One region of the Ensifer sp. 2TAB8 genome, then DNA from elsewhere that is predicted to be linked to it. Evidence: predicted binding sites of a transcription regulator. Region 1 holds the regulator's gene; each other region holds the start of a gene.
What was found. Region 1 encodes LexA, which represses DNA repair genes until DNA is damaged. Its sites were predicted from a motif close to TGTTCNNNNTGTGTTCNG; they were not measured.

Region 1 (5,864 bases):
TGGCACTTCATGAGTTCGTCTGCCGCCGGACCGGTGCCACGCAGACTGAGGTTTACGATGACGCGTTCGTCGAAGGCGATCGCCAAAGCCCGTTTGCGCACGAAGCCTGTGAGGAATTCGGGGTCGGTGACATTCACGAAGAGGAATTTGCCGTTCTCGTCTCCGGCGGCGGTCGCCGAAGCGCTCCAGGGATCGCTCTTGTCGAAGCGAAACGTCAGGTCATAGTCCTTGCCGATCTCGAGCGACTTCCAGTCGTCGCTGGCAAAGCTCATGTAGAGTGGCGATTCGGAGCCCTTGGGATAGAAACCCAGGCGCAGCCTGACCCCGCCCTCGAACATCGACGTAATGAAACACGAGCCTTCCATCGACGTGTCGGAAGCAACAATCCAGCCGCCGACCTCCTTCCACTTGATGATCTCGGACTCTTCAGCCGCGGCTGGCCCCGTCACCATCAGACAGCTCATCAACCCGAACAGCAATCTACGCATGCAAAGCCCCCGTTTGCTCGCATTTTGATGGGTCGCCGCGTGACTGTCGAGGGTGGGCGACCCGTACCCACGCAATATTTTAGGAATATTCACCTCTCGCGCGGACCGGTGCTCACGCCAAGGAATTACATGGCGAAGGGATCCTTCGACGACTTGCTCTGCCCGCCGCCCGCAAACGGGTCATTGTTCGGCGCATTGTTGCCGGCGCCCGCAAACGGATCGGCGGCCTCCCCCTGTCCGCCGCTCGGCATCAGCGTGTTCACGGCCTCCTGGCATTTGAACATCTCGCTGACGGCCTTCATCGAATCACGCAGGCTGAGGCTCGCCACCACACGACCTTCGAACGCCAGCGCCAGCGTATTCTTGCGCACGAATTCGGTGAAGAAGTCGGTATTGGAAAAATTGACGACCAGAGCCTTCGAACCCGTGAGGTCCACGCCGAACGCAACGGCCGGCCACTGGCGGCCGCGGTCGAGCTGCAAGGCAACGTCATACTCTCTTTGCGGCTCGATCGATTTCCAGGTGGCATTGCCGATCGAAAGAAACGCCAGGTTCGCCGATCCCTTTGGATAGAAGCCGATACGAAGAATCGCGCCGGCGTCATAGCTCGTCGCCGCGTAGCACGAGCCGCCCAAGGACGGATCGGAACCGACCGTCCAGGCGTTGATCCGCTTCCAGATATTCGAACGGCCCTCTTCAGCAGAGGCCGCTCCGGCCGCCACCAACAGACCGAGAACCGCCAACGACAATCTATGCATGCAACCACCCCACTTTCCCCGCAAAGTTATCGTATTTTTGCAACCTGTCGAGACAATGCGGCGCGATCACAACAGGGATTTGCGCACTCCAACAGGGAGGACATTGACTGGCACAACCGATGCGAATGCGGGTCGGCCGATCGCACCAGGATCAAGGGCCTTGCCGCCGCGCACCTCTGGCGCAAAACGGTCACAGCCTGAACTCAAAGACCTGTTGAACACATGAGAGTGATCGCCAAGTTTGCTGGACTTCGGAACGAAAGCGCGGTTCACATCGTTAACCGCCCCGTAGTCCCACCCTTGCCTCAAAGTGGACGATCACCGTGCTTGCCGCCCTGCTTCTCGCTTCGATAGTCGCATCGCCTAACATGCCTGACGTCAAGCTCAGTGCCGCCACGGTCGATGAACTGCAGACGGACTTCGAAAGCGCCGTACCCTGCCACCAGATTGATGGACGCAACGTGTGGAAGGGCGCCATTGCGTTCTACATCCAGTCGTTCGTCTATGACGGCGACACGCCCGTGGCAACCGATGCGGCGGACGCGGTGCTTCCCGAAGACAACAGCGCCGAGACGGTGAAGGAATTCGAAGACGCCTGCGCCGCCACGCAGCCGGCCTGACCCTCGCCATCAGAACGCTCGCGATTCGCCCGATGCGGTCCAATGCGGCCGTTGCCGGCCACACAATCATCACCCAAACCCGCTTTGCTCCCGTAAAAGTGACCAATCAGCACGCGCAGTCGCGCCAATTGACTGAATTCACGGAATTTTAGGCACTTGCAGAACACATATGGAACAGATAGTGTCTGTTCTTGATTTGTTTCACGCCTTCTGGAGCGACGTGCCATGCTGACCCGCAAGCAACAGGAATTGCTTCTGTTCATTCACGAACGCATGAAGGAGTCGGGCGTCCCGCCGTCATTCGATGAGATGAAGGATGCGCTCGACCTGGCGTCGAAGTCCGGCATCCACCGTCTGATTACCGCGCTCGAAGAACGCGGGTTCATTCGCCGTCTTCCGAACCGGGCCCGCGCGCTCGAGGTCATCAAGCTTCCGGAAGCCTACGCGTCCAGCCAGCAGCAGCCGCGTCGCGGCTTCTCGCCGAGCGTGATCGAGGGAAGCCTCGGCAAGCCGCCGGCGGCAGCCCCTGCCGCACCACCGAAGCCGGCGCCGGTGGCCGAAAACACATCAGTTTCCGTGCCGGTCATGGGCCGCATCGCTGCCGGTGTGCCGATCTCGGCGATCCAGAACAACACGCACGACATCACCGTTCCGCTCGACATGATCGGCAACGGCGAACACTACGCCCTCGAAGTCAAGGGCGACTCGATGATCGAAGCCGGCATCTTCGACGGCGACACCGTGATCATCCGAAATGGCAATACCGCCAACCCCGGCGATATCATCGTGGCGCTCGTGGATGACGAGGAAGCGACGCTGAAGCGATTCCGACGCAAGGGCGCATCGATTGCGCTTGAGGCCGCAAACCCTGCCTACGAGACACGGATCTTCGGGCCTGATCGTGTGAAGATCCAGGGCAAGCTCGTTGGGCTGATCCGCCGCTACCATTGACCTCCAGAAAAAATCGGCACTCTGAAGAGCCTCGCTGCCGCTTGGGGTAGCGAGGCTCTTCTTGTTTATCCGATAACGCGCCGCTTACTCGTGGATGGTGTATTCACCGAGTTCGCAAAGGTCCTGCGTATCTTCGGTCGTATCAAGGCCCGAGTCCTCTTCGAATTCGAAGCGCATGTCGTACTTGCAGACATCCCGACCGTCAGCGATGGTGATCTCCATGTTCTCGCCGGGGTTCAGAACCTGCCGGCCGAATACATCGTCTTCCCACTCGTTGACGCCCACCGGCGACGTGTAGAAGTTAGTCAGAACTGCATTTGTGTTGTTCTTCAGCTTGAAAACCAGGTCCTCTGCCCGCGCCTCGAATGTGGTCGCAGCAAAGAGGGCCAAGGCCGTCAGGACAAGTTTCGTTTTCATATAAGCCATTGCCTCCGCTTGATGATGACGGACGCTATCGATGCGGCTGATGTCAGCGGAGTCATCGTTCCCCCTCTACCGATTTCACCGAAGCGATAAGATCCGCAGGGGATTTAGAAGACGTGGCTTGTGCGGGCGTGTGGCACGCCTGAGCGAAAGCTCCCAGGTGTCTCAACCCGGAGTAAGCTGAGGAAGGCAATCGTTCCGACCTCCTCTTGAAGCATTGCTGCACGCTGGGCAGGAGCAATCGACATTGCCAGACGTTCTGCCTGTGGAAAGCGCCCGAACCGCAAATTCGCTTTGTGCTTTTTCCGAAAATGCCTCTTGCGGATTTTCTGCAATCATTCTAAATCCCCGCCAACGCTCGGTTATCCGAGCCGTGAGGCCTCGTGGCGGAGTGGTGACGCAGAGGACTGCAAATCCTTGTACCCCGGTTCAATTCCGGGCGAGGCCTCCAAATACATTCACCAATATAATCAATATGTTGCAGTCGTCGCGAAGCGGAAAAACACCGCTTCCGCGTAACGCGATGTTGCTACGAGATTCCCTTGCTTTCCCTGCACTTCCACGCGGCGACGGCGGATCCATACGACATGAAATGCGACATGTTCACAGCGAATCCTGAGCCAGAAACCCGCTCACCAGCTGCAGGTGCTTGAACCCCGCTTCTCCTTCGCGCCGCCTACGAACACGTCGCAGGTCACTGTCTCTGCGGAAGGCTGTCATAGCGCCCTCCGGGCCGCCCTGTGAGCGTCCATGAGGGTCGCGACGGGATCGGTCGCTGCCACTTCATCGCCTTCTGCAAGAAGCGCTCGTCCCTCACATCGATCTCGGCGAGCGCGATTCTGACGACAATCTCGCCGATCTTTTCGAGGCTCAGCACGTACTCCCGATGCTGTCTGCCGCCCCTAAAGAGGCGCGGCCCCTTGTCGAACTTGGACGTGGCGCGGAAAGAGCTCCCACACACCAAACCCTTCAAAGAACGCATAAATCCGTCGACGACGTATTTCGACATCGTGGCCAACAAAACATAGTCGTGCTGCGGCGGCCACAACATGGCGTCGACCTTCCGAATTAAGCAACTTCTAAAGTTACGCTTGAAGCCGCTCGCAACCGTGGCATTCTTACCGGCGATCGAGGGGGAGGTATTTGGATGCTGAAGGGTAGAACGTTGCTCTTCGCCGACATCATCGGCAGGTTCGGTATCTGCGCGTATTTCGCAATCGCGATGTTGCGGCGCATCGTTCACGCCGCGCAAATCGTGGTGAAAGACGAATGGCAGTCGGCTGACGTCTTGGCGTTGACTTCAACCGCCGCCACCGTCCTATTCCTCGGAATGGTCTGCGTGGTAGCCATTACGCGCTTGCCCCCGATCAAAGCAGCCACTGGCTTCGAGCCCTATTTGACCGCGATGGCAGGAACATTTCTTCTCGGGCTGATCGCATACTTACCCGAGCCCGCCGATACAGGCTTGGCGCTTCAAATGGCCGGCACGGCTATGATCGTGGTCGGGATGGTTTCGTCAGCCTTCGTTCTTTTCTGGCTCGGTCGCGCCTTCAGCATCATGCCGGAGGCCCGGACCTTGATAACGGGCGGCCCCTACTCGGTTGTTCGCCACCCGCTCCATCTAACGGAAGAGATCGCCATCATCGGCTTGATCGTCCTCAATCTTTCTGTCTGGTCAGTACTTCTTGGGGGTGTCCAGTGGCTGCTGCAATTTCGCAGAATGATCAACGAGGAACGAGTATTGCAGACCGCGTTCCCCAGTTATGGCGCCTATGCACTCGACGTCCCGCGCATTCTTCCATTCATGAACGCGGGTAAGCTGCGATCAGCACAGTGAAGCCAAGGTGGGATTTGCTCGTTCTGATACCGGATGAACGCGACGCCGGAGCCGTTGCCGCCATAACCGGTTGAGGCGGCGGATCGGCGAGACAGGCGGGATCCAGTCAGAAGGCCATCAGCACACCACCACCGCGTGAGCTGCGGCCTCCGAAAAATCACCACATTGGTGAAGCGTGCTGCGGCAATGTCTTCCTTCGAAGGCATTGCGGTTCTGCAAATATCGGCCTCAGCACCAGGGCGTCGTGTGTCCCGTCCACGGCCGCACCAGTCCCTCGTTTACGAGGACGCGTCCGATGGATTGATCGCCGCGAGTGACCAGCCGCAGCTTTTCACCGGCCTTGGCGTCCTGACGACTGTTCGCCGTTTCCAGCCTGAAGTCACCTGCGTTCAGCAGTTCGCGCAGGCGCTGCTTGGCGTAAAAGCCGCGCGAACGTTCCTTGTCGCAGCTTGCCTGGCGAATACGCGGTGCATCGACGTCCGCCACGCGGATCGTGTCTCCGTGGTAGAGGAAAGTGGCGCCGTCGATCACGCAGTTGTCGTTGCGAATCCCACAGAAATAAAACTGATCCGTGCGGATCGATGCCGTTTTGACTTCCTCATTCGGCCGCACCGCGGGTGTCGGCGCGTTCGCGCCGACGTCCACCGACGGCACGGGAGCTGCAAGCGCAACTCTTGTCACGGGGGTTGGCTTTTGCTTCTCCGCTTGCTGCGCGGGACGCCCGTCCGCTTTCTGCGCGACACGTGCGGGCTTCGGCTTCGAATCATGACGGGACGTGAACGCCACC
Region 2 (5,864 bases), on a different contig from region 1:
TGACCGCGGCCGTTGCCGCGCTCGCCACCCTGGCCACCGCCGGTCGTGGGCTTCGACAAGGCATCGATCAGCGGGTGAGAAACGCCGATGGCGGCGAGCGTTTCACCTGCGCCGGGCACGAACCGCACCCAGACGGTTGCGCCCACGAGAAGCACAGCGGCGCTCACCGCAAGCTGTTTCCAAACCCGCATTCAAGTCTCCAAATTAAGCAAAAAACACGCCCCAGCGCGGCACGTCCGGCGGTTCGTTCCGATAGCGCGGAGTATCCCTGTTCGCGCGTGTCGGGGCAATGACGGAATGCCATCATTACGCAATTGTAATAAAAGCGAATTTGTTGGCGGGATGATGACGCGCGGAGCGATTGCACCGCAGCTTCCGGCGTGAATCGCACTTTGCTGCGCAAGCCGGCATTTACAGCGGCTTCGGCCGCGCTATCCTGCAACCGCTGGCCGCTTTTGCCGAGCGGTTTCGCCGTCTGGTTTTTCAGTTTCTTGAAGGGGAGCAAGAACGATGTGCGATGCCTGTGTGATGGAAACGGTGAAGGAGCGCATGCTCTCGCGCCGCAGCTTCTTCAAAGCCGCTGCAATTGGAACCGCCGGCCTCGCCGTGGCGAGCACCGGCGCAGCACCTCCCGCGCTCGCCCAGGGACATGGCAGCGTCACGGACCTGACCCACGAACTGCATGAGGATTTCCCGACCTTCTTCGGCCAGCAGCAGTTCTTCCGCGAGGAGAAGTTCAACTACGCCAAGGACAAGTTCAACATGTTCGAGCTCAGGGTGAACGAACACACCGGCACTCATGTCGACGCGCCCCTGCACTTTTCCGCCGATGGCCTTTCCGTTGCCGAACTGCCGGTCGACAAGCTCGTCGTGCCGCTCGTGATCGTCGACATCCGCGCGAAGGCCGCATCGGACGCGGACGCCCAGGTGACGCCGGACGACCTCAAGGCCTGGGTCGCCGCCAATGGCGAGATCCCGGAAAATGCCTGCGTCGCCATGCATTCGGGCTGGAGCGCGCATATGGGCACGGACAAGTTCCGCAATGCCGATGGCGGCGGCAAACTGCACTTCCCCGGCTTTCACGTCGAGGCGGCGAAGTATCTCATCGAAGAGAGCAAGGCGGCCGGCATCGCCGTCGATACGCTGTCGCTCGATCACGGCCCTTCGCCCGATTTCGCCACCCATTATGCCTGGCTACCCGAAGGACGCTGGGGGCTAGAGGCTGCCGCCAACCTCGACAAGCTGCCGGCCAAGGGCGCGACGCTCATTCTCGGCGCGCCGAAGCACCGCGGCGGCACCGGCGGCCCGGCGCGCGTCTTCGCGCTGGCCTAGGTCACAGACCTATAGAGCACACCCAGGTTTTGGCTGAAGCGAGTTTGACGGGAGCAAGGTCGTTTTCGCTTCCACGGCAACCACATGTTGCCGATCGTCGACCAGTTCCGCACCGGCTGCGTCACCATGAATCACGGTGCGCCAGCACGACGCCGATCGCGGAAAGGTCAACGGCTACGCCTGACGCGCCAAGGCACCCTACCCTCCAACGACTTCACTGATCTGAACGATGGGCGTGATGTCCGTATAGTTGGCGACATCCGCGGAGATCTCGGCGCGGTGCGGACCTAACGCCTCCTGGAATGTCTCGAGGCTCGGCGAGTAGACGTGGCACGCCGCGACAAACTGTGGCGCGCTTCCAGGCTCGCGACCGGCAACGCCCCTGTCGATCTCGTAGCGCAGGCAGGCATCGCCGAGCCGCTCCTCGAGCAAGGGCATGTGGGTGGTGCGGTAGTAGTCGTGGTCGAACTTCGAGCCGCCATCGGCCGGATAGTAGACGCTCATCTTGATCATGATCGGGCTCCTGCCTGAACGCCGCTTCGAGCGTCCGAAGCTACTTCTAGGTTACCGACCTATGGAGCACAACCAAGTTTTGGCTGAAACACGTTTGACGAGCGCAAGGTCGTTTTCGCTGTGCTTTTCGAAGCGGGTGACGACGGCACCGCAGACTTTCAGATCACGCAATCGGCCGTGGCCTCTGCAGGCACGGCTTCGGGTACGTTCCCGCCGGGTAGTTCCACACCGCTCAGCCGCCCCTCGACCGCAACCATTCGCATGGCCGACACGCCTTACGGGGCCTGCAACCCCAAGACCGTCACTGACGCCAGCGGCCAGACACGCGTGGTTGCCGCACGGCCGACGGGCTTCTGCGGCCCCAAGGTCTTCATCGTCACGCAGAACGGCAACGCCTATCAGGGTTCGAGCAAAGGCGTGCTGTTTACATCAGGACCATTCGGCGCGAACAACCAACCCTGCAACGAAATCCCCAATTGAACGCATCGACGACGGCTGCCCCAAACGCAACGCTGGCAATCGCTGCGACCTTGGCTATCGTCATCGCATCAAGCGACCGGCCCGCCCGCGTGCCGCCACCAGCGACAACAGTGAAGGACACCCATGAGCACCGTTACCCCGCCCCGAAACCCGGAAGCCGACCCACGCGTCAAAGCCGTGTTCGACGACATTCGCGCCACGCGCAAATCCGATTTCATCAACAATATGTGGCTGTGGCTCGCCTTCGACCCGGAGCTGCTGGAGCAGACCTGGCGCGACGTCAAGGCCGTGATGGCAACACCTTCGGCCCTCGATCCGCTGGTGAAGGAGATGCTCTACATCGCCGTCTCCGTCACCAATGGCTGCGGTTACTGCGCCCATTCCCACACGGCGGCAGCGAAGGCGAAAGGCATGAGCGATGCCCAGCACGCGGATCTGCTTCGGGTGATCTCGCTTGCCGCCCGCACCAACCAGCTTGCGACCGCTCTGCAGGTGCCGGTCGATGCCGTCTTCGACAAAGCCACGGAATAAACCGCGCGACCAAGAATAAGCGGCTTCGAAATCGCCTGTCTTTCCACAGGCTTGGTGCGTCCGGTGCAGAAAACGGAATAAAAGAAGAACATCCTTTCTGGCCTTTCCCCACCGAATCACTACATTGAGCCGCATGATGAGTGGTTTCGACGATATTCCTTTCTTCGACGAGGAGCCGGCGCCGCGCAAGCAGTCGCCAGCCCCTGGAGGTATTCCAGCCGCCGGAGGTATTGCTGCGCGCGCCATGGCGGCGCGTGACCGCGCCCAGCCGCGCCCGGATTATCTCTCCGGCCTCAACCCGGAACAGTCCGAAGCGGTCGAAACGCTCGATGGACCGGTTCTCGTGCTGGCCGGCGCCGGCACCGGCAAGACCCGGGTGCTCACCACACGCATCGCCCATATCCTTTCCACCGGCCGCGCCTTCCCCTCGCAGATCCTGGCGGTGACCTTCACCAACAAGGCGGCGCGCGAGATGAAGGAGCGCATCGGCGTGCTCGTCGGCCATGCGGTCGAAGGCATGCCCTGGCTCGGCACCTTCCACTCGATCGGCGTCAAGCTGCTGCGTCGCCACGCCGAGCTCGTCGGCCTGCGTTCCGATTTCACCATTCTCGACACCGACGACGTGATCAGGCTGATCAAGCAGCTGATCCAGGCCGAAGGCATCGACGACAAGCGCTGGCCCGCCAAGCAGTTCGCCGGCATGATCGACGGCTGGAAGAACAAGGGCCTCGATCCGGCGCAGATCCCCGAGGGCGACGCCCGCGCCTTTGCCAATGGCAAGGGCCGCGAACTCTACGCCGCCTACCAGAACCGGCTCTTGACGCTGAACGCCTGCGACTTTGGCGACCTGCTGCTGCACCCGATCCGCATCTTCCGCAACCACGCCGACGTGCTGAAGGACTATCACGACAAGTTCCGCTACATCCTCGTCGACGAGTACCAGGACACCAACACCGCCCAGTACATGTGGCTGCGGCTCCTCGCCCAGCGCCCCAAGGGCGTGCCGCAGAACGTCTGCTGCGTCGGCGACGACGACCAGTCGATCTACGGCTGGCGCGGCGCGGAAGTGGATAACATCCTGCGCTTCGAGAAGGACTTCCCGGGCGCCAAGGTGATCAAGCTCGAGCGCAACTACCGCTCGACCGAACATATCCTCGGCGCTGCCGGTCATCTGATTGCCCACAACGAAGGCCGCCTCGGCAAGACGCTCTTCACCGACCGTACCGATCCGGACGATGAAAAGGTGCAGGTGCACGCCGCCTGGGATTCCGAAGAGGAAGCCCGCGCCGTCGGCGAGGAGATCGAGCAGCTCCAGCGCCAGAAGCACAATCTGAACGACATGGCGATTCTGGTGCGCGCCTCGTTCCAGATGCGCGAGTTCGAAGACCGCTTCGTGACCCTCGGCCTCAACTACCGCGTCATCGGCGGCCCGCGCTTCTACGAGCGCCTCGAAATCCGCGATGCCATGGCCTATTTCCGCCTGGTCTGCCAGCCGGCCGACGACCTCGCCTTCGAGCGCATCGTCAACACGCCGAAGCGCGGCCTTGGCGATACCACCGTGCGCACGCTGCACGACTATGCCCGCGCCCGTGATGTGCCCATGCTGGCGGCAGCTTCCGAGATCATTGAGACCGATGAGCTGAAGCCGAAGGCGCGGAAAGCCCTGTTCGATGTCGTCACCGATTTCCGCCGCTGGCAGAGCCTGCTTGAGACGACGGTCCATACCGAACTCGCCGAGCAGATCCTCGACGAGAGCGGTTACACCGCCATGTGGCAGAACGACAAATCGGCAGAAGCTCCCGGACGGTTGGAAAACCTGAAGGAACTCATCCGCTCGATGGAAGCGTTTGAGTCACTGCGCGGCTTCCTCGAACACGTCGCTCTGGTCATGGATGCCGAGCAGAACGAGAACCTCGATGCCGTCTCGATCATGACGCTGCACTCGGCCAAGGGCCTGGAGTTCGACACGGTGTTCCTGCCCGGCTGGGAGGAAGGCCTGTTTCCGCATCAGCGCGCGCTCGATGAGGGTGGTCGCTCCGGCCTCGAGGAAGAACGGCGCCTCGCCTATGTCGGCATCACCCGCGCCAAGCACCGCTGCCACATCTGGTTCGTCTCCAACCGCCGAATCCACGGCCTCTGGCAGTCGACGATGCCGTCGCGCTTCCTCGACGAACTGCCGCTCGCCCATGTGGACGTGGCCGAAAACGAACAGTCCTATGGCGGCTATGGCCGCGGCGGTTACGGCCAGTCACGCTTCGATAAGGCCGATCCCTTCCAGAACAACTATTCGACACCCGGCTGGAAGCGCGCCCAGCAGCACCGCTCCGATGCCACCCGCGACAACTGGGGCACGCGCTCCGGCCATGCGGTCGAACGCATCGGCTACGGCGAAAGCGGCCCGCGGGGCCGCACCATCGACGGTGAACTGGTGGCAAAATCGACGGCCACGGAACCCTCCCGCTTCTCTGTCGGCGACCGCGTCTTCCACATGAAGTTCGGCAACGGCAACATCGCCGCAATCGAAGGCAACAAGCTCACCATCGACTTCGACCGCGCCGGCCAGAAGCGTGTTCTGGATGGGTTTGTCGAGAAGGTGTAAGGAGGCCAAATCTCCTCACGTGCATCCCCCATTATCCCCGCACCGTCGATATCATGGCGCAAACCAGCGAAGTGCACTAATAATTACAGGCACAATTCTCGCGTTTGAACGAAACCTTGTACCGATCTCCCTCGACGCGAAGTGGATGGAGACATGTCCTGGACGAGCGCTGTTCGCGGCCTGCTGGAGCTGGGCGCGGCAAATGTCGCCGAGGGTGACCGCGAAGGCATCCTCGTCGCGAATGTCGCGGCTTGCGTGATCGTCGTCACCACGACCGGCTTTGCGCTCATCTACGCGCTCTACGGCGAACCAAGCCTGGTGCCGCTCGTCTACGCCAATCTCGCCCTGGCGGTCGCGGCCGCGCTGACGCCGCTTTTCCATCGGTTCGGGCGCGTCGCGTCAGGGCTTT
Region 3 (5,864 bases), on a different contig from region 1:
TCCATCGTCGTTTCCTTGAGCTGCGCCGGCAGCATCTCGCCCAAACCCTTGAAGCGACCGATCTCGACCTTGCCACGACCGGAAAACTCGGTGCGCATCAGTTCCTCGCGGTGCGCGTCGTCGCGCGCATAGAGCGTCTTCGAGCCCTGGCTGATGCGATAGAGCGGCGGCACGGCGAGATAGAGATGACCGCCGCGGATCAGTTCAGGCATTTCCTGATAGAAGAAGGTGATCAGCAGCGAGGCGATGTGCGCGCCGTCGACGTCGGCGTCGGTCATGACGACGATGCGCTCGTAGCGCAGGTCCTCTTCGCGGTATTTGCTGCGGGTGCCGCAGCCAAGCGCCTGGACGAGATCCGTGATCTGCTGGTTGGCGCTAAGCTTCTCGCGGCCGGCGCTTGCAACGTTGAGGATCTTGCCGCGCAACGGCAGGATCGCCTGGTTGGCGCGGTTGCGTGCCTGCTTTGCCGATCCGCCTGCAGAGTCCCCTTCGACGATGAAGAGTTCGGCGCCTTCTGCGGTGTTCTGCGAGCAGTCGGCGAGCTTGCCCGGCAGGCGCAGCTTGCGCACTGCCGTCTTGCGGTTGACTTCCTTTTCCTTGCGTCGGCGCACGCGTTCTTCTGCACGCTCGACGACCCAGTCGAGCAGCTTGGCGGCTTCGCCCGGATTGTCGGCAAGGTAGTGGTCGAATGGGTCGCGCAGTGCGTTTTCGACGATGCGCTGGGCCTCGACCGTCGCAAGCTTGTCCTTGGTCTGGCCGACGAATTCCGGTTCGCGAATGAAGACCGAAAGCATGCCTGCTGCCGAAATCATCACGTCGTCGGTGGTGATGATCGCCGCCCGCTTGTTCTGCGTCAGCTCGGCATAGTTCTTCAGGCCCTTGGTCAGCGCGATGCGGAAGCCCGCCTCGTGCGTGCCGCCCTCGGGCGTCGGGATGGTATTACAGTAGGAATGGACCTGCTGGTCGCCGCCGTACCAGGTGACCGCCCATTCGAGCGAGCCGTGCCCGTTTGCCTTCTCCGACTTGCCGGCGAAGATCTCACGGGTGACGGTGAATTCCTTACCGAGTGTTGCGGCGAGATAGTCCTTCAGGCCGCCCGGGAAGTGGAAGACAGCCTTGTCCGGGATCTCCGAGCCTTCCTGCAGCAGCGAGGGATCGCAAGACCAGCGGATCTCGACGCCGCCAAAGAGATAGGCCTTCGAGCGCGCCATGCGGAACAGCCGGCCGGGCTCGAAATGCGCATGCGGCCCGAAAATATCCGGGTCCGGATGGAAGCGAACGCGGGTGCCGCGGCGGTTGTGCACATCGCCGAGTTCTTCGAGCCCGCCCTGCGGAATGCCGCGGGAGAAGCGCTGGCGATAGAGCTTGCGATTGCGTGCAACCTCCACTTCGAGCGCATCGGACAGCGCGTTGACGACGGAAACGCCCACACCATGCAAACCGCCGGAGGTCTCATAGGCCTTGCCGTCGAACTTGCCGCCGGCATGCAGAACCGTCATGACGACTTCGAGCGTCGACTTGCCCGGGAATTTTGGATGGTTCTCGACCGGGATGCCACGACCGTTGTCGGTGACGGTCAGGAAGCCGTCTGCGTCGAGGTGCACTTCAATGAAGTTGGCATGGCCGGCCACCGCTTCGTCCATCGAGTTGTCGATGACTTCGGCGAAGAGATGGTGCAGCGCCTTCTCGTCGGTGCCGCCGATATACATGCCCGGACGACGGCGCACCGGCTCCAGGCCTTCGAGCACCTCGATTGCCGACGCATCATAATCACTGCCATCACTGCCTTTCGGGGCAGGGCGCGGCTCTTCGCGCACGACGGGTGCCGCTGGCACAGCCGGTTTGGCGCTCGGCTGTACGGGCTTCGGTTGCTCGGGCATTGAAAAGAGGTCGCTGTTGTCGTCCATGGGGCCGTTCGGATCGTTCCTGTCGTATGGGGATGCCTGAGGCCATAGCAAGACCTCGGCTTTGCCGCCATCCCCCGGCGGTCGAATCATCTGAATTCTGCCAGACTCTTACAGGATATGCGAACAAAAGGAGAATGCCGGCGTCGGCCTTGGCGAAAATCCGCCTTCACGGCCGTGTCATGGCGCAAGTGTTGCTTTGACGTCCGGGCGATGGCAAGGCTTTCGGCGAACGAGGGAGCCCGTCATTGGCCGTGTCCACAATTGTTTTTCCGTTTCGTCGGCTTCTGCTGGCCGTTGCCTTCTTTTCCGCAGCTTCTGTCGTCCAGGCGCAGGCACTGAAGCCCTTCAAGGACGAGCTCTTCTCCTATGGCAAGGTGCTGCAGCAAAATGATGACGGTGATGACCTGACCGTCGACTATCAGGAATTGCGCGATATCAACGAACGGGACGAAATCCCGGAACGCCGGGTGAAGCGCGCCTATGTTTCTCTGGGCGTGAAAAGCGAGCAGGTCAACGAGACGCTCGACATCGGCGGCCGTCCGCTTGACGTGACCCGCGTCGGTCCGGACCGCGGCGCTGCCTTCACGGTGATCTTCATCCACGGTCGCGGTGGCGACCGACGGCTCGGCACCAACGACTTTTCCTTCGGCGGCAACTTCAATCGGCTGAAAAACCTCGCTGTCGCCAATGGTGGCGTCTATTACGCACCGAGCGTCCGTTCCTTCGACACGTCAGGTGCCGCGGATATTGCCGGCCTGGTCAGGCAGGTCTCAGAGCGCTCGGGCGGCCGGCCCGTGGTGCTGGCCTGCGCCTCGATGGGCAGCTTCATCTGCTGGGGCGTTTCGCGCGATCCCTCCGCTGTCGCAGCTCTCAGCGGCATGATGGTGATGGGTGGCGTGAGCGACCCCGATTTTACGAAGAGCGCCGCCTTCAAGGCGAAGTTGCCCATGTACTTCAGCCATGGCAGCCGCGACAGCGTTTATCCGGCCGAGAGCCAGAAGGCACTTTATCGCACGCTGAAGGCTCAAGGCTATCCGACGCGCTTCGTCCTGTTCGAAAGCGGCTCACACGGCACCCCGGTGCGCATGACTGACTGGCGTGATGCGTTGAACTGGATCGGCCGCCACTGACCTTGGTCCGCGCTGCCGACATTTGTTAACCAGGCCGACAGTTTCCGGGCGAGATTGTGGCCCGTATTTCCACTCTGGAAAGTTGAAGACGTCATCATGCCGGCAATTATGGCTGGGATGGAAATCATGGACGCGCGCACCGAGACACGGCACATTCCGCTGTGTGTGGATCTGGACGGTACTCTGTTGGCCGCCGATACACTGTGGGAAGGCGCGGCGATCATCCTGTTGCGCAACCCCCTGATGCTTTTTCCCATGCTGTTCTGGCTGGCAAAGGGCAAGGCGCGGTTGAAGCACGAGGTGGCCTTGCGTTCCGGGCGCAGGGCGCAGGACTGGCCCTACCGGCAGGCCGTCATCGACCGGCTCGCCGAGGAGAGAAAGACGGGCCGCGAACTGGTACTCGTCACCGGTGCGGCGCCGTCGGTTGCCAGGGATATTGCCGATCACGTCGGCCTCTTTTCCTCGGTCATGCATTCGACCGATGCGCTCAATCTGACGAGCAGCCGTAAGCGCCAGGCGCTGGTCGATCGTTTCGGCGACGGCGCGTTCGACTACATGGGCAACAGCCGCGACGACATCGCCGTCTTCGAGGCGGCGCGCCGCGCGATCGTGGTTGCGCCTGATGCCGCTGCCGAAAAATGGCGCCGCAACCATGATGCCGAGTGCCTTGATACCGGCAAGGTGAGCGTGCTGGCACCGCTGAGATCCATCCGGGTGCATCAGTGGGCAAAGAACGTGCTGATCGGCGTGCCGATGATCCTCAATCACGAGGTCCTGCATTTCGACGCGATCGTCAGCGTCATCATTGCCTTCTTCGCGTTCAGCTTCCTTGCTTCCGCGGTCTACGTCATCAACGACCTTTCGGACCTTTCGAACGACCGCCGCCACGCTAAGAAGCGTCACCGGCCGCTCGCGAGCGGCCAAATGTCGGTACCGACGGCGCTCATACTTGCCGGCTGCCTGGTTCTCGCATCGCTGTCGCTGACCTTTTTGCTGCCGTGGAAATTCGCCGGCGTGCTGGCGTTCTATGCCTTCGCGACGACCGCCTATACCTTCGTGCTGAAGCGCAAGCTCCTGGTTGACGTCTTCACGCTTGCTGGCCTCTACACCACCCGTATCGTTGCCGGTGCCGCGGCAACGGGCACGGAACTGTCCTTCTGGCTCGTGTCCTTCGCCATCTTCTTCTTCCTCAGCCTCGCGCTGGTGAAGCGCTATGTCGAATTGAATGAGTTCGAGGACAAGGATGGCGGCAATGTCCCCGGCCGCGGCTATCTTGCCGTCGATTTCGAGATGGTGGGGCAGGCTGGCGTTGCTTCCGCCTTCACCTCCGCCCTGGTCCTTGCGCTCTATGTGCATAGCAAGGAACTCCAGGAAATGTACACGACGCCCTGGGCTCTCTGGCCGCTTTGCCCGCTGGTGCTCTATATGTTGTTGCGCATCTGGATCCTCGCGCGTCGCGGCATGCTGCACGAAGACCCTGTCGTCTTCATCATGCGTGACTGGCGCAGCCAATTGACCATGTTGGTCGGCGCACTGCTGATCCTGTTTGGAGCCATCGGGCCGCAATGAGTTTGCAAGATCATGAAAGCTGGGGTCGGCTCGACAATCGCGCGCGGCCGGCCATTTCGCCTGACGACTATGAAGATCGCCTCGGCTGCCTGGAGGCCGGGGGCTACTTGCCCTTCGGCAACGGCCGCAGCTACGGCGACAGTTGCCACAACGATCGGGGCACGCTGATCGAAAGTCGCAGGCACGGCCGCATACTGGCGTTCGATCCCGGCACCGGCATGATGACCTGCGAGGCTGGCGTGACCTTGCGCGAGGTACTCGAACGCGCGATCGAACATCGATTCTTCCTGCCGGTCACCCCGGGCACAGCCTTCGTGACAGTCGGGGGCGCACTTGCCAACGACGTGCACGGCAAGAACCACCATGCACGCGGCACCTTCGGCAATCACGTGACAGGTTTCACGCTCCTGCGCTCGAACGGTGAGCGGTTGATCTGTTCGCCCGGAGAAAACGCCGAACTCTATGCCGCCACCATCGGTGGCATGGGCCTGACCGGGCTTATCCTGACCGTGGATATGAGGCTGATGAAGGTGCCGTCGCCACATGTGCAACAGCATGCGATCCGCTTCGCTAACCTCGACCAATACTTCGCCCTCGTTGATCGCGTTGATGAGGAACACGAATATTCCGTTGCCTGGATCGACCAGCTCGCAACCGGAGCCCGCACGGGCCGGGGCGTGCTGTTGGCCGGCGATCACGCCGATGGCTCCTGCGAGCTGCCCGATATCCCCAAGGGATTGAAGCTTTCGGTGCCCTTCGCGCCGCCCTTCAATCTTCTGAACCGGACGACGCTCAAGGTTTTCAACGAATATTATTTCCGCAAGGAGAAGCCCGGTGAAACCGTGACCACGGTTCCCTGGACTTCCTATTTCTATCCACTGGACGCGATCGGCGCCTGGAACCGGCTTTACGGTCCACGCGGGCTTTACCAACATCAGAGCGTCTATCCCGCCGAGCGCGCGCCGGAGATCACCGCGCAACTCATGGAGACGGCCCGCAAGGCCGGTCACGCGTCGTTCCTGACGGTTCTGAAGCGGTTCGGCGACATCGGTTCGCGCGGCGTCCTGTCCTTCCCGCGACCCGGTTTTACTTTGACTTTGGACTTCGCCAATCAAGGTGAACGGACAGTAAAGCTCCTGGATGCCCTCGATCGCATCGTGGTGGAGGCAGGCGGTGCGATCAATCCGTACAAGGATGCCCGTATGAGCCCGCAAGTCTTTGAAAAATCTTTCCCTTCCTGGAGAGAGCTTGAGCCGTT
Region 4 (5,864 bases), on a different contig from region 1:
GGGCTTTTTGTTTGTACCATGCGCCGAGTGACGCCTTTCCAAGCGTGTGGTGGTCGAGCCCGGGTGGGCCTATGCCGGCAGTCGCGCTGCTGCCTGCCCGAGACACAGCCGGACGGCCGGGATGTCGTCGGCGCTTCCAGCCCGGTATCGTGTCCGATGGCGCGACTGTTGGCCGCGTAGGCGCGGTGAAGGTGCGTCGAGGTCAGCCATCCGCGCGTTTCGGAACCGGGCGCGTCGGGTTGATCGTCTATTGAGGATGGGGCAGGCGCTAGTCGTCTTTCCGCAACGGCCGGAAGCTCATGCGGTGAAGAGCGCAGGGGCCTTGGGCTTCAATGGCGCGGCGATGGGTCACGGTCGCATAGCCGGCATGGAGCGCGAAGCCGTAACCGGGATGGGCGAGATCGGCGCGGGCCATCATGCGATCCCGGGTAACCTTGGCGACAATCGAAGCAGCGGCGATCGACAACGACCGCGCGTCACCTTTCACGACAGCTTTGGCGTGGCATGAAAGTCCGGGCGGCACGTCACGGCCGTCGACGAGCACGAAGCGGGCGGACGAGGTGAGGCCCGCCACCGCGCGCCGCATCGCTTCCAGACTTGCCTTGCGGATGTCGGTGGCATCTATCGTGCCGGCGGAAGCTGAGGCGATCGATACCTCCGATGTCGCGAGAATTGCTTCGAACAGCCTCTCGCGTGCCTGGGCGCTGAGCTTCTTGCTGTCGTCGAGGCCTTCGGGAATGGCGTCGGGATCCAGGATGACTGCGGCTGCTACGACCGGCCCTGCGAGCGGGCCGCGGCCAGCTTCATCGGCGCCGGCGACAGGCCAGAAACCGTCCCCCTTCGCCGAGAGTTCAAAACTGAAATCGGGTGCTTCGATGATATCGGGAAAAAGGGGAGAATCGGACGACCTGCGAGACATGAGTCTAATTCGCATGATCGACCGATTCTCTTCAAGCCCCCAGGTCCGAGTGCGGCGGCGGACGGGGGGATGGCCGATGCCCCAGGCGGGGGCAGGGCATCGGAACTGCTTTGTGACCTCTGGGCGCTGGCACCGCTTGCTGAGGGGAATTGGCGGCGGTATCCCATCTCCCGGCATCGTCAGCGCGCAGCATCGGTCACGAACCCGGAATGGCTCTGCGCCGGCCACCGGGAAAATCGTCAAAGAAGCGAGAGTTGCACCCCCGTTCCCAGCGGCGGCACGAAGAGGTCGTCGCGAAGCTGCCGGCGTGTCGGGTTGAAGCCAAGGCGCTTTGTGGCGAGATCGAAGCGGCGGCCGATCTGCCAGGCATAGGGACCGGCGCCTTTCATGCGCTTGCCGAATTCAGCGTCGTAGTCCTTGCCGCCCCGCATGGAGCGGATGAGTGACATGACATGGCGGTAGCGGTCCGGATAGTTGCGCAGCAGCCAGTCACGAAACAGCGGGCTAACTTCCAGCGGCAGCCGCAAAAGAACGTAACTCGCTTCGGTTGCCCCAGCTGTCCTGGCCGCTTCGAGCACTCGCTCGATCTCATGGTCGTTGAGCGCGGGGATGATGGGCGAGACGAGAACGCCGGCGGGGATGCCCGCCTCGGCGAGGGCGCGAATCGCCTCCAGGCGCTTGGGAGGCGTCGCAGCGCGCGGCTCCATCGTTCGTGCCAGTTTGCGATCGAGCGTCGTGACCGAGATGCCGACCCGGACCAGCCCCTTTTCGGCCATCGGCACGAGAATGTCGATGTCGCGGGTCACCATCGCCGATTTCGTGACGATCATGACCGGATGATTGGCCTCGCTGAGTACTTCCAGGATCTGGCGCATGATGCGCCATTCCTTTTCGATCGGCTGATAGGGATCCGTGTTGGTACCAATGGCGATTGGCCTGACCTTGTAATCCGGCCGCGCCAGTTCGCGCTCCAGAAGCCGCGCAGCATCCGGTTTGGCAAAGAGCTTGGCTTCGAAATCCAGGCCTGCCGAGAGGCCCATGAAGGCATGCGTCGGACGGGCGAAGCAATAGATGCAGCCGTGCTCGCATCCGCGATAGGGGTTGATCGAACGATCGAAGGAGATATCGGGAGAATCGTTCCGCGTGATCACCGTCCGCGGCTTCTCGACCTGCACTTCGGTCTTGAACGGTGGCAGGTCCTCCAGGCTTTCCCAGCCGTCGTCGAAGCTTTCCCGCGCCTGTGGCTCGAAGCGGCCTGACATGTTGAGCCCGGCACCGCGCCCGCGGCGACGGTCGATGTCGATCCGCAATCCGGTTGCGCTCATCATCGCGTCGGCGACATCTGCCGTATTGGCGGGTGCGAGCGCACCCTGCCTGATCTGAGACAGCTCGGTCATTGGAATCTCCCCGGAACCAGATTTCTGATCCCGTTTTGTTCTGACTATTTTCCTATCGCGAAAACAAGAACAATTCAAGAACAAAAAAGCAGAAGGTTTTGGTGTGGATCCAAGATGCCTCCCAGCAAGCTGCCTCCGCCGGTCTGCGGATGTAGCAATTGTAAGGGTGATGCGGTAGGACGGGCTATGCTGACGATTATCATGGAAACACGGGACAACGAAGCCGAACTGGTGCAGACGCTCTCGGTGCTCGTTGCCGGCGCCGTGGAGGGCCTCGTCAGCGACGTGATCATCCTCGATCATGGCTCAAGGGATGGTTCGTCGCGCGTGGCCGAGGCGGCCGGTTGCCGCTTTTGCCTCGATTGGGATCTCGGCGATGTCGTGCGCTCCGCACGCGGCGAATGGCTGATGTTGCTCGAGCCCGGCGCGCGCCCGATCGGTCGCTGGATCGACGAGCTTGCCGAATACGTCTCGCTGAACAGGACGCCCGCGCGGTTCTCCGATTCCCGAATGCATCGCAAGCCGTTTTTCAGCCGTATGGTCCGGCGAAAGAAGCCGCTGGAAGCGGGTTTCCTGATGAACAAGAACGATGCCCTGGCGGCGGCGGCGGGCAACCGTTGCCTCGGCGACATGACGAACGTCCGGGCCGTTCGCAAGCTCTCCACCGAGCTCGTTCCGGCCTGGGTTGCCGTCGAAAGCAGACGGGCGCGCCCTTGAACTCCACGCACTAAAAAGGTGCCAGTCCAGGGGACGGCACCTCTAGGTGTCTCTCAAATGACCTTGTCTGATAAAGTTCTTGCCGGGCAGCATTCTGGCTGCACGTCGTATCCCCTTGTTCTCCCCGCCCGGGGATATTGGCGGGGAGGCGTTCATACAGCCCGAAGAAAAGGTGCGGCGGCCGATTTCGCTTGGCTGATGATCGGACGCTAACGACAGGAAAAATGGCTGTCAGTTACAAAGGTAACAGACGCACCCGAAGAGCGATGGTTGCGCGTGGCGGGTTCTGGCTCAGCCGCGTTTCAGGTGCTCGTCGAGCCGGGGCATGATCTCGACGAAATTGCAGGGCATGTGCCGGTAGTCGAGCTGCTGCTTCAAGATGCCGTCCCAGGCGTCCCGGCAGGCCCCTGGCGATCCCGGCAGAACGAAGATGAAGGTGGCGTTGGCGACCCCGCCGGTCGCGCGCGACTGGATGGTCGAGGTGCCGATCTTTTCGTAGGAAATCCGGTGGAACACTTCGGAGAAGCCGTCCATGCGTTTTTCGAACAGCGGCTCCAGCGCCTCCGGCGTCACATCCCGGCCGGTGAAACCCGTGCCGCCGGTCGTGATCACCACGTCGATCGTCGGCTCCAGCGTCCAGGCCTTTACCTGGTCGTAAATCTTCGCCCGATCATCCGGCACGATCGCGCGAGCTTCGAGGCGATGACCGGCGTCGCGCACCCGCGCTTCCAGCGTGTCGCCCGATTTGTCGTCTGCGAGCGTGCGCGTATCGGACACGGTGAGAACAGCAATTCCGATGGGAATGAAGGGACGTTTTTCGTCGATGCCGGCCATTCTATTTGCCTCTTCCTGTCGTGTTGCAGGCGAGAACGTACCAGCCGGGTTGCGCCTCCGAAAGAGTGCGCGCTGTCGCAGCCGCATGCGCACCGTTGTCGAAAATGCCGAAGCAGGTCGCGCCTGAGCCTGACATCCGCACCAGCGTCGCGCCTGCTTCCGTCAGCACTTGGCAGACATCGCTTACCACCGGCTGCAACTGCTGCGCCGGCGGCTGCAGATCGTTGCGCATTGCCGCCATGGCCGCCAGCCATGCGTCGATCGTTCCAAGGTTCTGCGGCAGAACGAGCGGTGGATTGGTCTTGTTTGAAAGCGTCCGGAAGACCACAGGCGTCGAAACGGCAACGAGCGGATTGACGAGCACGAGGGACAGGGATGGAAGGTGGGCGAGCGGCGTGATCTCCTCGCCGATGCCCTTCGCCACGAGGGGCATGCCGGCAAGACACATCGGCACGTCGGCGCCCAGCGCCAATGCCATCTCGTCGAGGCGAGAAGGTTCGATCGTGGCGCCCCAAAGTTCGAGAAGCCCGAGCAGCGTGGCCGCCGCGTCCGCAGATCCGCCACCGATACCGGAGGCGAGGGGCAAGTTCTTTTCGAGATGCAGGTGAACAGGGCCAGCGGTGGCGGGATCGCGCGCGCGCAGTTCCGCACGCAGGAGGTCCCGCGCCTTTAGCACCAGATTGCCGCCCTCAGCGCTGGCATCCATGGGCAGTTCGGCAGCAAAAGGCCCCGAAACGGTGAAGAGATCGGTGTTTGCTGTTGCAAGGCCGATGCGGTCGCCGCGATCGGCGAAGGTGACGAGGCTTTCTAGAAGATGGTGGCCGTCGGCCCGCTGGCCGACGACATGGAGCGCCAAGTTGATCTTTGCGGGCGCCGCGCGTGTCAGCGTGAAGCCCGCAATGCCGTCCTCGGTCATGGATCGATCAGGACTTCTTGTCCGGCGCCGGCGCTTCCGGGGTCACTTTCTTCGGCGCGGTTTCCTTGGCGTCGGCAGAGGCAGGGACCTCTTCCTTCAGCGGCGGCAGGCCGTTTTCGATCTTCGCCTTGATCTTCGGAATCTCGGCTTCCTCGGGCTTCAGCTCAAGCGTCTGCGTCCACTGGAACACGGCTTCGAGCTTGCGTCCGACGCGCCAGTAGGCGTCGCCGAGGTGATCGTTGATGGTCGGGTCGCCAGCCATCAGTTCAGCCGCCTTTTCCAGTTCCACCACCGCATCGTCGAAGCGGTTCATGCGGAAATAGGCCCAGCCGAGCGAATCGACGATGTAGCCGTCATCCGGTTTCAGCTCGACCGCCTTGCGGATCATCTCGAGGCCTTGGTCGAGATTGATGTTCATGTCGACCCAGGAATAGCCGAGATAGTTCAGAACCTGCGGTTGGTCCGGATTGAGCTCCAGCGCCTTCTTGAAGTTCGGTTCGGCCTTGTCCCAGAGCTTCTGGCGCTCGTAGGCGATACCGCGCTGGAAGAAGACGGTCCAGTCGGTACGCTTCGGCACCGACCCGATCTGTTCGACAGCCTTGTCGTAGAGCGCTCCCATCTCCTTGTAGTCCTTGGCATCGGAAAGCACGCTGCCATAGGCGAGATAGTTGCGGATGTTCTTCGGGTCGACGTCGATCAGCGCCTTCAGATGCTGCTTCGCCTCGTCGACCTTGCCGATGCTGGCGAGGCTCAGGCCGAGCTGCAGCTCCGAAACGCGCCGCATCGGCGAGTTTTCCGGGATAGCCTTGTAGAGTTCGATTGCCTCGTTCGGCTTCTTCAGGTTCTCGGCGATACCGCCGAGCATCACCAGGATGTCGGCGCTGTCGGGGTCGAGCCGGCGTGCGGTCTGCAGATAGAGCGAAACGATATCTTCGGCGCCGTCGCGGTTGAGGGCAGCGCCAATCGAGAAGAGCACGGCTGCAGCACCCTGGCTGGCGTTCTTGACCTGCTGTTCCTGCGGAACACCATTCTCGATATCGGTCCTCAGCGCCTGAAGCGGCGTGTAGTTGTTGACCATGTT

Region 2: the regulator LexA is predicted to act here: its motif matches at 2,930-2,947, upstream of AB4Z53_RS06895 (ATP-dependent helicase).
Region 3: the regulator LexA is predicted to act here: its motif matches at 2,027-2,044, upstream of parE (DNA topoisomerase IV subunit B).
Region 4: the regulator LexA is predicted to act here: its motif matches at 2,382-2,399, upstream of AB4Z53_RS01520 (PA0069 family radical SAM protein).

The regions. Positions count from the first base shown of each region.
Region 1 covers NZ_JBFRGB010000007.1:233,502-239,365, forward strand. Annotated here, with positions in the region: gene AB4Z53_RS14850 (hypothetical protein) at 1-488, opposite strand, end outside; gene AB4Z53_RS14855 (hypothetical protein) at 614-1,246, opposite strand; gene AB4Z53_RS14860 (hypothetical protein) at 1,615-1,866, shown strand; gene lexA (transcriptional repressor LexA) at 2,092-2,817, shown strand; gene AB4Z53_RS14870 (hypothetical protein) at 2,902-3,234, opposite strand; tRNA gene AB4Z53_RS14875 (tRNA-Cys) at 3,618-3,691, shown strand; gene AB4Z53_RS14880 (hypothetical protein) at 3,935-4,291, opposite strand; gene AB4Z53_RS14885 (methyltransferase family protein) at 4,388-5,077, shown strand; gene AB4Z53_RS14890 (thermonuclease family protein) at 5,306-5,864, opposite strand, start outside.
Region 2 covers NZ_JBFRGB010000002.1:228,635-234,498, forward strand. Annotated here, with positions in the region: gene AB4Z53_RS06870 (efflux RND transporter periplasmic adaptor subunit) at 1-191, opposite strand, end outside; gene AB4Z53_RS06875 (cyclase family protein) at 511-1,332, shown strand; gene AB4Z53_RS06880 (EthD family reductase) at 1,531-1,845, opposite strand; gene AB4Z53_RS06885 (hypothetical protein) at 1,966-2,325, shown strand; gene AB4Z53_RS06890 (carboxymuconolactone decarboxylase family protein) at 2,449-2,856, shown strand; gene AB4Z53_RS06895 (ATP-dependent helicase) at 2,990-5,455, shown strand; gene AB4Z53_RS06900 (adenylate/guanylate cyclase domain-containing protein) at 5,609-5,864, shown strand, end outside.
Region 3 covers NZ_JBFRGB010000020.1:35,664-41,527, forward strand. Annotated here, with positions in the region: gene parE (DNA topoisomerase IV subunit B) at 1-1,907, opposite strand, end outside; gene AB4Z53_RS26185 (alpha/beta hydrolase) at 2,153-3,037, shown strand; gene AB4Z53_RS26190 (UbiA family prenyltransferase) at 3,164-4,606, shown strand; gene AB4Z53_RS26195 (FAD-binding oxidoreductase) at 4,603-5,864, shown strand, end outside.
Region 4 covers NZ_JBFRGB010000001.1:288,517-294,380, reverse strand. Annotated here, with positions in the region: gene AB4Z53_RS01525 (ribonuclease HII) at 269-919, opposite strand; gene AB4Z53_RS01520 (PA0069 family radical SAM protein) at 1,159-2,316, opposite strand; gene AB4Z53_RS01515 (glycosyl transferase) at 2,503-3,033, shown strand; gene moaB (molybdenum cofactor biosynthesis protein B) at 3,325-3,867, opposite strand; gene AB4Z53_RS01505 (4-(cytidine 5'-diphospho)-2-C-methyl-D-erythritol kinase) at 3,869-4,783, opposite strand; gene AB4Z53_RS01500 (tetratricopeptide repeat protein) at 4,791-5,864, opposite strand, start outside.